DNA from 3 places in the Streptomyces sp. NPDC015032 genome. Region 1 is predicted to be linked to each of the others. Evidence: riboswitches for the same ligand, from Rfam matches in the RefSeq annotation. Region 1 holds a riboswitch; each other region holds the start of a gene.
What was found. Region 1 has a riboswitch for cyclic di-AMP ahead of ACF08M_RS07670 (transglycosylase SLT domain-containing protein). Riboswitches for the same ligand answer to the same signal wherever they lie in the genome.
Positions count from the first base shown of each region.

Region 2: another riboswitch for cyclic di-AMP. It lies ahead of ACF08M_RS19995 (M23 family metallopeptidase); the one in region 1 lies ahead of ACF08M_RS07670 (transglycosylase SLT domain-containing protein).
Region 3: another riboswitch for cyclic di-AMP. It lies ahead of ACF08M_RS32635 (M23 family metallopeptidase); the one in region 1 lies ahead of ACF08M_RS07670 (transglycosylase SLT domain-containing protein).

Region 1 covers NZ_JBIBVN010000003.1:414,950-418,866, forward strand. Annotated here, with positions in the region: gene ACF08M_RS07665 (ATP-binding cassette domain-containing protein) at 1-805, opposite strand, end outside; cyclic di-AMP (ydaO/yuaA leader) riboswitch at 1,502-1,688, shown strand; gene ACF08M_RS07670 (transglycosylase SLT domain-containing protein) at 1,693-2,478, shown strand; gene ACF08M_RS07675 (DUF2461 family protein) at 2,820-3,341, opposite strand; gene ACF08M_RS07680 (hypothetical protein) at 3,532-3,816, opposite strand.
Region 2 covers NZ_JBIBVN010000013.1:33,463-37,379, reverse strand. Annotated here, with positions in the region: gene ACF08M_RS20010 (GNAT family N-acetyltransferase) at 1-35, opposite strand, end outside; gene ACF08M_RS20005 (HPr family phosphocarrier protein) at 201-482, shown strand; partial or broken gene ACF08M_RS20000 (GntR family transcriptional regulator) at 651-1,021, opposite strand; gene ACF08M_RS19995 (M23 family metallopeptidase) at 1,057-1,851, opposite strand; cyclic di-AMP (ydaO/yuaA leader) riboswitch at 1,864-2,031, opposite strand; gene ACF08M_RS19990 (M16 family metallopeptidase) at 2,379-3,761, opposite strand; gene ACF08M_RS19985 (M16 family metallopeptidase) at 3,788-3,917, opposite strand, start outside.
Region 3 covers NZ_JBIBVN010000034.1:52,765-56,681, reverse strand. Annotated here, with positions in the region: gene ACF08M_RS32640 (aldo/keto reductase) at 1-810, opposite strand, end outside; gene ACF08M_RS32635 (M23 family metallopeptidase) at 1,134-2,291, opposite strand; cyclic di-AMP (ydaO/yuaA leader) riboswitch at 2,303-2,455, opposite strand; gene ACF08M_RS32630 (PP2C family protein-serine/threonine phosphatase) at 2,737-3,900, opposite strand.

The sequences.
Region 1 (3,917 bases):
CCAGCTTCACATGGGTCTCCTCCAATTCGCGTTTCTGCCGGCGCACGTCGGCCTCGGCGGCCCGCAACATCCGTCCGGCGGCCTCCTGTTCGGTGGCGAGGGCTTCCTGGTAGGCGGACCAGCCACCGCCGTACCAGCCCACGGATCCGGCGCGCAGTTCGGCGATGCGGTCCACGCGCTCCAGCAGTTCGATGTCGTGGCTGACCACGACCAGCACCCCGGAGCGCCAGTTGTCGACGGCGTCGTAGAGCCTGCGACGCGCGAAGACATCGAGGTTGTTGGTCGGTTCGTCGAGCAGGAGGACATCGGGATGTTCCAGCAACAGTGCGGCCAGGCGCAGCAGGACGGTCTCCCCGCCGGACATCTGGCCCACGGTGCGGTCCAGTTCGAGGTACCCGAGTCCGAGCGACCCCAGCGTCGCGAGGGCTTGTTCCTCCACGTCCCAGTCGTCGCCGATCGTCTCGAAGTGCTTCTCGTTCACATCCCCGGCCTCGATGGCGCGCAGCGCATCGCGCCGCTCGGCGATGCCCAGGGCCTGGTCCACCCGCAACGACGTGTCGAGGGTGATGTTCTGCGGGAGATGGGCGAGGCTGCCGCCGACGGTCACCGAGCCCTGGGAGGGGCGGAGCAGGCCGGCCAGCAGGCGCAGCAGTGTGGACTTGCCCGCGCCGTTGTTGCCCACGAGACCGGTGCGGCCGCGGCCGATGCCGAGGGAGAGCCCGTCGAAGACGGTCGTGCCGTCCGGCCACTGGAACGACAGGGCGGAGCAGGTGAGGGAGACATTGGGGGCAGTGGGTGTCGCCATGGTGATCCTCGCAGTCGTGAGCCTGGTGAGTGAGGGCTTCGTATGCGAGCACCACGCAGCGACCGGAAGGGGAAGGGTGCGCCGGTCCGAGAGATCGAGGGACGGCTCCTGCACCGAGGTCGCATCCACGCGGGGTCACGGGCAGGAGAACACACTGCTACAGCGTGACGGGCGTACGACCGGAGCCGTACGGCGCGATGATCGCGAACCTCAGATGCGCAACGTCCACCTCTATCGGAGACAACAGGACGGTCAAGACGATAGTGAGCCGGAGGGCGAAAGGCAAAGCCCCGTGCCGGGCGGGGGAGTGGCACGGCCGGACCGCCGACCGGTCCTGCCAGGTGCGGTCGCCCCGGGGGGCGGCGCACCGGAGCGAGAGTGCGAGCACAGGCGGGCAAATGTCCCTATATGGGCGCTTTGTCGAACATGCCCGCTTGGTTAATTAGGGGGTATTTGTAGAGAGTTGCGACTTTTGAGCTCTGTCCGAAATGTGACTTTTGGGAACTGCGTGGTGTGAGTCACGTCCACGGTTCAAGGCGGCAGGCTGCGCGCGCCGTTCCCTTCTGTGCAAGGAAATTTGGTCATGTGGTGTGAGGTGGATTACTGCCTTTCTGTGATTCGATCTTGCAAATCAATTGTGATCAAAAAATAGGGGCTTGTTCCATTCGGCCTTTCTCGCCTACGGTCACCGTCAATCCGGACGGAACGCCGAATCCTGCCGCCGTCCGAGAATCCGACCCGATCGCGTACGGCAGGAGCGGGGGACCCAGGTAGGTCGCCGATCCGGAATTCGGAACGGCTCGGGGTGAAGCCGCAGTTGCATGCGGCCAGACATCTCCAGTCTGAACCCGACAGCTCACCTCGCAGGCGACGGAGAGGAATTCGCCATGCCCACCACGGGTAAGTCCTATCGTCGCAAGTCCACTTCGCTGACCCGCGGATTCATCGCCGCGACCACGGGCGGGGCCGCCCTCGTGCTTCCGCTGGTCTGTGCGGGATTCGCCTCGGCCGCACCGGCGCAGACCGTCGCCGCCGAAAAGGCCGCGGCGTCGTCCGCCGCCACTGTCAAGGAAATCTCCGTCCAGAAGGCCGCACCCGCCGTCCATTCCGTGACCGTGGGCGACACCCTTTCCAAGATCGCGCGGGAGTATTCCGTCAGCGGTGGCTGGCAGAAGGTGTACGAGGAAAATCGAGAGGTGGTGGGTGGCAGCCCCGCTCTGATTGTCCCGGGCATGAAGCTGACCATCGGCGCCAAGGCCGGGTCACACGCTTCCACCGGCGTGTCCGCCGTGAGCGGTGCCGCACCGGCGACGACCACCACGGCCGCACCGGCCGTCAAGCCCGCCACGTACACGAACAATCTGGACGGCTGGATCAGGGAGTCGCTGGCCGTCATGGCGAAGCACGGCATCCCCGGCAGTTACGACGGCATCCACCGCAACGTCATGCGCGAGTCCTCCGGCAACCCCCGGGCCGTCAACAACTGGGACTCGAATGCTGTCGCCGGAACGCCGTCCAAGGGTCTCCTTCAGATCATCGACCCGACGTTCCGCGCCTACCACGTGCCCGGTACGTCGCTGGACAGCTACGACCCGGTCGCCAACATCACCGCGTCCTGCAACTACGCGGCCGACAAGTACGGCTCGATCGACAACGTGTTCGGGGCCTACTGACGCCCCATGGTGCCGGTGGCGGTTCAGGGCCGACGAGTGGTGAGAGGGCGGTCATGCCGCTCGCGAAGGGCCTCTCGACGGTCGGGGACCGCCTTCCGGCCGTTGCCCCGGATGTGCGCGAGGCCGGAACCCCTGCCTCGCGCACCTGCGTCGGCAGCGTGCCGTCCGGAAACGGGCCGGTGGACGCGGAGCCCCGGCGCGTGCGGGCAGCCTCTCCGAAGAAGTAGGCGACGAACAGGGCAGGAGTCCCGCCCTGCGCGCGTGCGGGCAGCGGCACGATCGTGGAGTGATCGAGGGGGGACCGGAATCCCGCCCCCCGCGGGCAGCGTGCGGGGGCGGTGCTACGCGGCTCGGCGGGGACCGGGAACGGTCACATGGCCGGCGAGCCAGGAGAGCAGGGGCTCCAGTTCCTCTGCCGCCGCGAGCACGGCACCGGGCAGGGCCGGCGTGTGCTGCGCGCAGTCCCCGCCGAGCGGCCGGGCGGCGGAGATCGAGCGGTACCGGAGGTAGTCGGCGCGCGGATGCCCGGCGTCGTGGCCGCGTGGCACGCGCTTCATCAGATCGCCGGTGACCTCGTACCCCCGCCTTTCCAGCGTCTCGACGGCGCGCACCAGCGCGGGTCCGCTCTCCTGCGCGGCAACTGCCGTACGGAACAACGGGATCTGCCCCGGGTCCGGGTAGGTCCAGCCACCCTTGATCCGGAGCCCGTCGAGGTCGAAGCGGAGGCCGATCTCGACATTGCGCGCGATCCGGATCACCGCTACTTGGTGCTGCCACCACCACGGGTCCTTGCGGAACCCCCAGACGGAGAAGTCCTCGTACGCCCCCTCCGCGTCGGCCACCTCGTTCAGCAACGCGATCATGGGTTGACGGACCAGGCGCTCCCGGTCCTTTCGGTGTCTCTCGCGCTCTTCCTGCGAAGGGGTGCCCTCCAACCGCAGAAGCAGCTCGAATGCTTGCTCTGTCCAGCCGCTGAAAGCTCTGCTCACTCAAGAGACCTTATGGCAGCGGCCGGACCGGGAGGGACCCGGCGGGGAGCGACCCGCGCATCGGCTACTCCGGCGGAGGCCTGGGAACGGTGGCCCCCGCCCCTGCCCGGACGGATTTCACCACCGCGTCGTGCAGGCGCCGGCTGTCATCCTCCGAGCCGCACGACACGGGGCTGCCCGACATGGTGAACCAGTCGATCGCACCCGTGTACTGCACGGTCACCTGGGCCGTGTCATCGGCCCAGGTCGTGTGAACCGTCAGGTCCCCGGACAGGACGCCGGCCTCGTCCGTCAGCACACCACCGTGCCCGGAGAACACACCACGAGTCGTCCATGACGCCCAAGCCATGCATCCAGGCTGGCATCAAGTCCGGGGACGCGCACCCGCACCGAAGTGCGTGCGCGATGGCGGCCGTCCGCGCTCCCCGGTGCTCCGGGGCGCCCCGCCCT
Region 2 (3,917 bases), on a different contig from region 1:
ACGTGATGCGGACTCTGCTCCGGCGAGGGCTGCATGCGCAAAGACTACGGCTCCGTCAGCGGTCGCGTCGGCCCTGGGGCCGGGGCAGTCTGAGGGGGCCGAGCGGCGGTGCAGCACGGGCCTGCCGCGGATCGGCCGGAGCATCGCGCACTGCATGAGAGACTGGTCTAGACAACTATTGATTCGTGAAGGGCAGAACCATGGCTGAGCGCCGCGTCAACGTCGGTTGGGCCGAGGGCCTGCACGCCCGCCCCGCTTCCATCTTCGTCCGTGCCGCCACGGCTTCCGGCGTCCCCGTGACGATCGCCAAGGCCGACGGCAACCCGGTGAACGCCGCCTCCATGCTCGCGGTGCTCGGCCTCGGCGCGCACGGCGGCGAGGAGATCGTGCTCGCGTCCGAGGCCGACGACTCCGAAGCCGCCCTGGACCGCCTGGCGAAGCTGGTCGCCGAAGGGCTCGACGAGCTGCCGGAGACGGTCTGACCCGCTTCCCGCCCTCCCCTCGAAGAGCCGCGGCACCCTCGACCGGGTCCGCGGCTCTTTCGCATTCCCGGTCCGGGATACGCAAAGGAATTCCAGAGCGAAATCGATTCGGACGGCCCGAAGAAATTCCCGCGGAATGAGGACTCCTTGCATACGGCACAATTGTTGATGCCGGATGCCTGGAGCGTTTACGGAATGCCGCGAAGCCCTCACCGGGCCGGTACGGGAGGCGGCGGGCCGGCGTTCCGGCCGGTCGATGCGGCGCAGCCGGTGCGCGGCCGCGGCCCGTTCGGCGTGCCGGGAGGCCATCATCCCGGCCCGTTCCGCGTCGCCACCGCGTCCACGATGGCTCCGCGCTCGGCCCAGGAGTCCGCCGGGCGGGCCGACTGCTCGGCCGCGTACATCCAGGCGGTCTTGTGCCGGAGCTGGGTGAGCAGCGCGATCAGGCCGGGGCTGCCGGAGGTCTGCACCAACGTCTCGTGGAACCAGCCGCCCAGCAAGCGCAGATCCTCACCCCGCCCGGCCTGCTCCTGGCCGAGGGCTGCCGCTTCGGGACGGCCCTTCGGGGCGTCGGTCAGACGTTGACGCCGTGGGCGCGCAGGTAGGCGACGGGGTCCATGTCGGAGCCGTACGACGGCGTGGTCCGGGCCTCGAAGTGGAGGTGCGGTCCGGTGGAGTTACCGGTCGAGCCGGAGAGGCCGATCCGCTGGCCCGCACCGACGCTCTGACCGACGGAGACGCCGATCGAGGAGAGGTGGCCGTACTGCGTGTACGTGCCGTCCGTCATCCGGAGCACGATGTTGTTGCCGTACGCGCCGCCCCAGCCGGCCTCGACGACCGTCCCGGCACCGACGGCGACGACGGAGCTGCCGGATGCGGCGTGGAAGTCGATGCCCGAGTGGCTGCCGGACGACCAGAGCGAGCCGCTGGACTTGTAGCCGGTGGTGACGTACGAACCGGCGACCGGGAGCTGGAAGGCACCCAGGCGGGTGCGCTCGGCGGAGCGGGCGGCGCGCACCTTCTCCGCGCGCGCTTCGGCTGCGCGCTTCGCCTCGGCCTTCTTCTTGACCTCGGCCCGCTTCTTGGCCTCCGCCTTCCGTTGAGCCTCCGCCTCCGCCTTCGCCGCGGCATCGGCCTGGTGCTGCTGCGCGTCGGCCTGGGCGTCGATCTGGTCGGCGACGGTGCCGTCGATGGCGATGACCTGATTCAGACCGGTCTCACCGACGGAGGTGTCCGCGGCGAGGGCCGGCGCGGCCGTGCCGCCGACGACGCCGGTGGCGGCCATGGCCGCGACCCCGGCAATCTTCGCGCTCCTGCGCGTCAGTCGGCTCGGGGCACGATGCTTCCCGGAGGCACGGGTGAACGCCATGAAGTGGCTGGTCCTTTCCTTCCTTCTCGCCTACCGGGTTAGCTGACGGGTTCGGAGCAGGAAGGTCTCCTACGGACATACCGGCCCCATCGAGGCCCGGACATCCGATTCACCCCAGGGACTGCGTGGGTCCCCGGCTCCCCGGGCTCGCGCCTGACGGGGACTCGGCGATGACTGCCCGGTATGTCGCGGATGCGGCATACGAGTGACGGACAGCCCAGCCGACGCTAAGCGGGGTCGCTTTCATTCACCAAACGAACAGGCCACTTTGTAGCGCATCCCACAGAACAGACGGGCAACCTCCCCCACCAGAACGGACAAAAAGGAAGGCCCCTGCGAGATCTCGCTCACAAGGACCTTCCCCTTGTCCTGATATATGGACCTATGGTGCCGGTTGGCAAATCGGCTGGTGCAAAACCGGCGCCCGGTCCGTCCGGTCGGCCCTCGGCCGGGCAGGGAAGTCGGCCGGCAGGCCGTCACAGGCGAACCGCCACGAGCGGACCGCCACGAGCAACGGGCCGGACCGGTCAGCCGGTGACCACCGACACCTCTCCGATGCCCAGCGCCCGGACCGGCCCCTCGATCTGCGCCGCGTCCCCGACGAGGATCGTGACCAGCCGGTCGCCCGGGAAGGCGCTGACCACCGCTGCGGTCGCCTCGACCGTGCCGGTCTCCGCGAGCCGGGCGTACAGGTGCGCCTGGTAGTCGTCCGGGAGGTGCTGCTCGACCTGGTCGGCGAGGGTGCCCGCGACCGAGGCCGCGGTCTCGAACTTCAGCGGTGCGACACCCACGAGGTTCTGCACGGCCGTCTCGCGCTCCTCGTCGGTCAGCCCTTCGGCCGCCAGGGTCCGCAGTACCGTCCACAGGTCCTTCAGCGCCGGTCCCGTGGACTCCGTGTCCACCGATCCGCTGATGGCGAGCATCGCGGCCCCGGTCGGTCCCGCGGCGGAATCCGGGGCCGACGACCGCAGCACCTGGGCGAAGGCCCGCACGCCGTAGGTGTAGCCCTTCTCCTCACGCAGCACCCGGTCCAGCCGGGAGGTGAGCGTGCCGCCCAGGCAGTACGTGCCGAGCACCTGGGCCGGCCACACGCTGTCGTGCCGGTCGGCGCCGATCCGGCCGATCAGCAGCTGCGTCTGCACCGCACCCGGACGGTCGACGATCACCACCCGGCCGGTGTCGTCCGCGGTGATCGGCGGGGCCGGACGGGGCTCTGCGGTGTCGCCCGACCAGTCGCCGAGGGTGTCGGCCAGCAGGGTGTCCAGGTCGATGCCGGTGAGATCACCGACGACCACGACGGTCGCCGTGGACGGCCTGACATGGGCGTCGAAGAAGGCGCGCACGGCTGCCGAGTCGATGCGCTCGACCGTTTCCTCGGTGCCCTGGCGCGGGCGCGACATCCGCGCCGTGGCCGGGAAGAGCTCCTTGGAGAGCTGCTTGGCGGCGCGCCGGGCCGGGTTGGCCTGCTCGTGCGGGATCTCGTCGAGCCGGTTGCGCACGAGCCGCTCGACCTCGCTGTCGGCGAAGGCGGGCGCCCGCAGTGCCTCGGCGACGAGCGCGAGTGCCTTGGCCAGCCGGGAGGCCGGAACCTCCAGGGAAACCCGGATGCCGGGGTGGTCCGCGTGCGCGTCGAGGGTGGCGCCGCAGCGCTCCAGCTCGGCGGCGAACTCCTCGGCGGTGTGCTTGTCGGTGCCCTCGGAGAGTGCCCGCGACATGATCGTGGCCACACCGTCGAGGCCCTCGGGCTCCGCGTCCAGCGGGGCGTCGAGGAAGATCTCCACCGCCACGACCTGCTGGCCGGGGCGGTGGCAGCGCAGCACCGTGAGGCCGTTGGGCAGAGCGCCGCGCTCCGGCGCGGGGAAGGCCCAGGGGCGGGCGACGCCGGGGGCGGGCTGCGGGTGGAACTGCATCGATACTCCAGTCGCGGCAGCGTCGGTCACTTGCCCGCTCCTTCGTGCGCGTCGGTGTCGTCGGCGGCGGTCTCGTCGGTGTCCGCCGATTCTGCGGGCTCGACCGGCTCGTAGACCAGCACCGCCCGGTTGTCGGGGCGCAGCCGGGACTTGGCG
Region 3 (3,917 bases), on a different contig from region 1:
CCAGGCCAGCGCGACGGTCGCGACCTCGGCGTCGTGCTCCCGGGCGACCTTGTCGAGCGCGGCCAGGACCTTCTGCCCCCGCTCCGACTTCAGGTACTCACCGGCCTTCTCGGCGCGGGCGCTCTCCACCGAAGCACCCGGACGGTACTTACCGGTGAGGAAGCCGGAGGCCAGGGCGAAGTACGGGACGGCGGCGAGCCCGGCCCGGGCCGCCGTGTCCTGGAGCTCGCCCTCGTACGTGTCGCGCGAGACCAGGTTGTAGTGCGGCTGAAGGGCGATGTACCGGGCGAGCCCCTCACGCTCCGAGAAGTCGAGGGACGCCTGGAGTCGCTCGGGGCTGATGTTGGAAGCGGCGATCTCCCGGACCTTGCCCTCCTTCACGAGCTCGTCGAGGGCGGTGATGATCTCCTCGACCCGGACGGTCTCGTCGTCGAAGTGCGTGTAGTAGACATCGATGTGGTCGGTGCCGAGCCGGCGCAGCGACTCCTCGGCCGCGGCCTTGATGTTCGTGGCGGAGAGCCCCTTGTACGAGGGGTGGGCGCCGACCTTGGTGGCAACGACGATGTCGGAGCGGTTGGAGCGGGCCGCGAGCCACTTTCCGATGACGGTCTCCGACTCGCCGCCCTCGTTGCCCGGGATCCAGGCGGTGTAGGCGTCAGCGGTGTCGACGAAGTTGCCGCCCACTGCGGCGTAGGCGTCCAGCACCGCGAACGACTGCGCTTCGTCGGCGGTCCAGCCGAAGACGTTGCCGCCGAGGGCGAGTGGGAAGACCTCGAAATCGGAAGAGCCCAGCTTACGAAGAGAAGTCATAAACGGGTCAACGGATTCCGGCGGCACCACTATTCCGACGGGCCGACCGCTCCGACGGGCCGACCTCCCCGGTGGGCCAGCCACTCCGGCGACTGTGCCGCTCCGGCGGCTGTGCTGCTCCGCCAGACCGGCAGTCCCGACATCGGGAAGGCCCGGCAGACCGGCAACCCTGACATCGGGAAGGCCCGGCAGACCGGCAGCCCTGACGTCGGGAAGGCCCGGCAGACCGGCAGCCCTGACGTCGGGGGGAGCGTCAGGGCTGCCGGGGTTCGGCGGCCGGCGAATTGGCTCGGATCACGCGGGCCGGGAAGGTGGCCTGCGGATCAGGGGTTGAGGCCCTTGCCGCGCAGCCAGGCCATCGGGTCGATGCCCGTACCGTCGGAGGTGTGGACCTCCAGGTGGAGGTGCGGGCCGGTCACGTTGCCGGTCGCGCCGACCCGGCCGATGGTCTCACCGGTGGTGACCTTCTGACCGACGCTGACGCCGATGGAGGACTGGTGGCAGAACCACACCTCCGTACCGTCGTCGAGCTCCAGCACCGTGCGGTAGCCGTACGAACCGGACCAGCCGGCCGACTTGATGGTGCCGCCGTGCACGGCCTTGATCGGCGTACCCGTCGGCGCGGCGAAGTCGAGGCCGGTGTGGTAGCCGGAGGACCACATCGAGCCGGCCTGGCCGAAAGTCGAGGTGACTGTGTAGGAGGAGGTCGGAATGGCATAGCTGGCGGCGAGCTTGGCGAGCCGCAGGGCCTCGGCCTTCTTCTTGGCCGCTTCCTCCGCCTTCTTCTTCTCGGCGGCGACCTTGGCCTCGGCGGCGTCCTGCTGCTTCTTGGCCTCGGCGGCGGCCTGCTCCGCGGCCGCCTTCTCCTGGGCTGCCTTCGCCTCGGCGTCGGCGGCGTCCTGCTGCTGCTCGGCCTGCTGGAGGATGCGCGCGCGGAGCGCCTCGCCCGCGTCCGCCGTGCCCTGTTCGGCCTCGGTGGTGGTGAGACCGGCGGTGGTGAGCGGCGCGGCCGCGGCGGCGGCCGCGGCCTTTTCGGCTTCGGACTCCTCGGAGAAGAGAGAACCCACGCCCGGAAGGGACTTCGCGTCGGGGAGGTTGTCCGCGATGGAGTCGGGAAGGGAGATGGAGACCGGCGGCTTGCTCTGCGCGGTGGCCATGCCGCCCGCACCGACCGCTGCGATGACACCGACCCCGAGCACCGTGGAGCTGCGGGCAAGTCCGTTGCGCTGCTTGGCGACGCGGTGCTTGCCACGTACGGGGCGGACGGACTCCTCGGTGGGGTTCCACTCGTCCCGGCCCCGCTCGGGCTCGCCATTGCCGTCGGCGCGGAATTCGCTGCCGAACCCACCGGCGAAGTCGCCGCCCGGCTCGGTGCCGTAGGCCGTTCCCGTCGCAAAAGTGCCGTAGTCGGTTCCAGTACCGGAACCGAAGTCGGGGCTGAACCGAGAGGGGGCCTCGGGGGCAGGCTTGTTGGACGCCACGGGGGCGCACTCCTTTCCTTCCTTCTCGCCTACCGGGTTAGCTGACGGGTTCGGAGCAGGAAGGTCTCCTACGGGCCCCTCCGTCTCTCACAAGACGCAGGCATCCGATTCACCCCATGTAGGTGGTTCCCCGGTTCCCTTGCGGGATTCGGCGCTCGCGCACGGTGCCGCCACTGACGACGGCTGGGACGACCGCGCTGCGTTATCGAACGTTAATAGACACCCGGGCCTGATTCCAAGCCGTTCCCACTGATCGTTCACGTCTTTGGCCTGGACTTTACGGGACACAATCGGGCGGATCAGTACGAGTTGATCGGGGCTCAGCCATTACTCAGATTCTGACGTTGCGTCAAATGTTATGCGGAGCGGCGTCCTTCGGTTACGTACGGTGGCATCCCCCGTCCGAGGTCGCGCCCGGCTCGCACCGGGTTCACGCCCTCGCCCGTCACATCTCTTCCAGACCCACGATCGTCACGGTCCTGCGCCGGTCCGGCTGCCCCTCCGCAGGACGTACGACCGCGAGCAGCGCCATGTCGTCGGTCGTCTCACCACCGGTATACAGCCGTACGTCATCGGTCAGCGCGGACAGCAGCTCCTCGGGCCCCGGGAAGATCCGCCCCCGCAGCCGGGCCGCCGGGTCGTAGAAGACGCCGTCGGCGTCCCGCGCCTCGGAGAGGCCATCCGTGTACAGGAGCAGAGTCGTTCCCGCCGGCAGATCCCACTCATCCGCCCGGTCCGGCCACACGCCCAGGTCCATCCCGAGCGGCAGCGCGGGCACCGTGGGCCCCAGCACCTCCAGCGCCCCGTCGGGGTGCAGCAGGATCGGCTCGGGATGACCGCGGTTGACGATCCGCACCCGGGACCCTCCGGACGGGATCTCGGCCAGCACGGCGGTGATGAAGCCCTCGACCGCATCGAGCCCGCCCCGCCGCGTCCCCTCCCGCGCCAGCGCCCGCTCCAGCCGCTGCGCCACGCCCTCCAGCGACCGCTCCTGCTCGGCCGCCTCCCGGAACGCCCCGATGATCACCGCCACCGACTCCACGGCGTCCAGCCCCTTCCCCCGCACGTCCCCGACGACCAGCCGCACCCCCTGCGGGGTGTCCGTCACGGCGAACAGGTCACCGCCGACGAACTCGTCCGCCTGCGCCGCCTCGTACCGCGCCGCCACATGCAGCCCGCCGATCCGGTCGGACGGCTTCGGCAGCACCGCCCGCATGGCCGTCTCCGCGATGACCCGCGCGGAGGCCAGCTGCTCATTGCCCCGCCGCACGACCCCGTTGATCACGACCGCGAGGACCGAGACGGTGGCCAGGGTGAGCAACTCGATCAGCGGCACGACCTCCGGCAGCGTGCCGCTGTACAGCCGCAGCGCGACGACGGCCAGCATGGAGGCGGCACCGGTGCAGATGGTCCTGGACAGCGAGAAGAACGGCGCGGCGATCAGCGGCGCCGCCACGAACAGCGGAACGGCGGTGAAGGTCGGCGGCGTGAGGAGATCGAACACCAGCCCGCCGAGAATCATCAGAGCGGGCAACGCGCGGACGAACCGCCGCGTGCGGGTGCCGCCGCCCTCGGCATGCCTGCCGCGCCGCTTCAACCGCTTCCACACCTGTGGTCTCCTGCCCG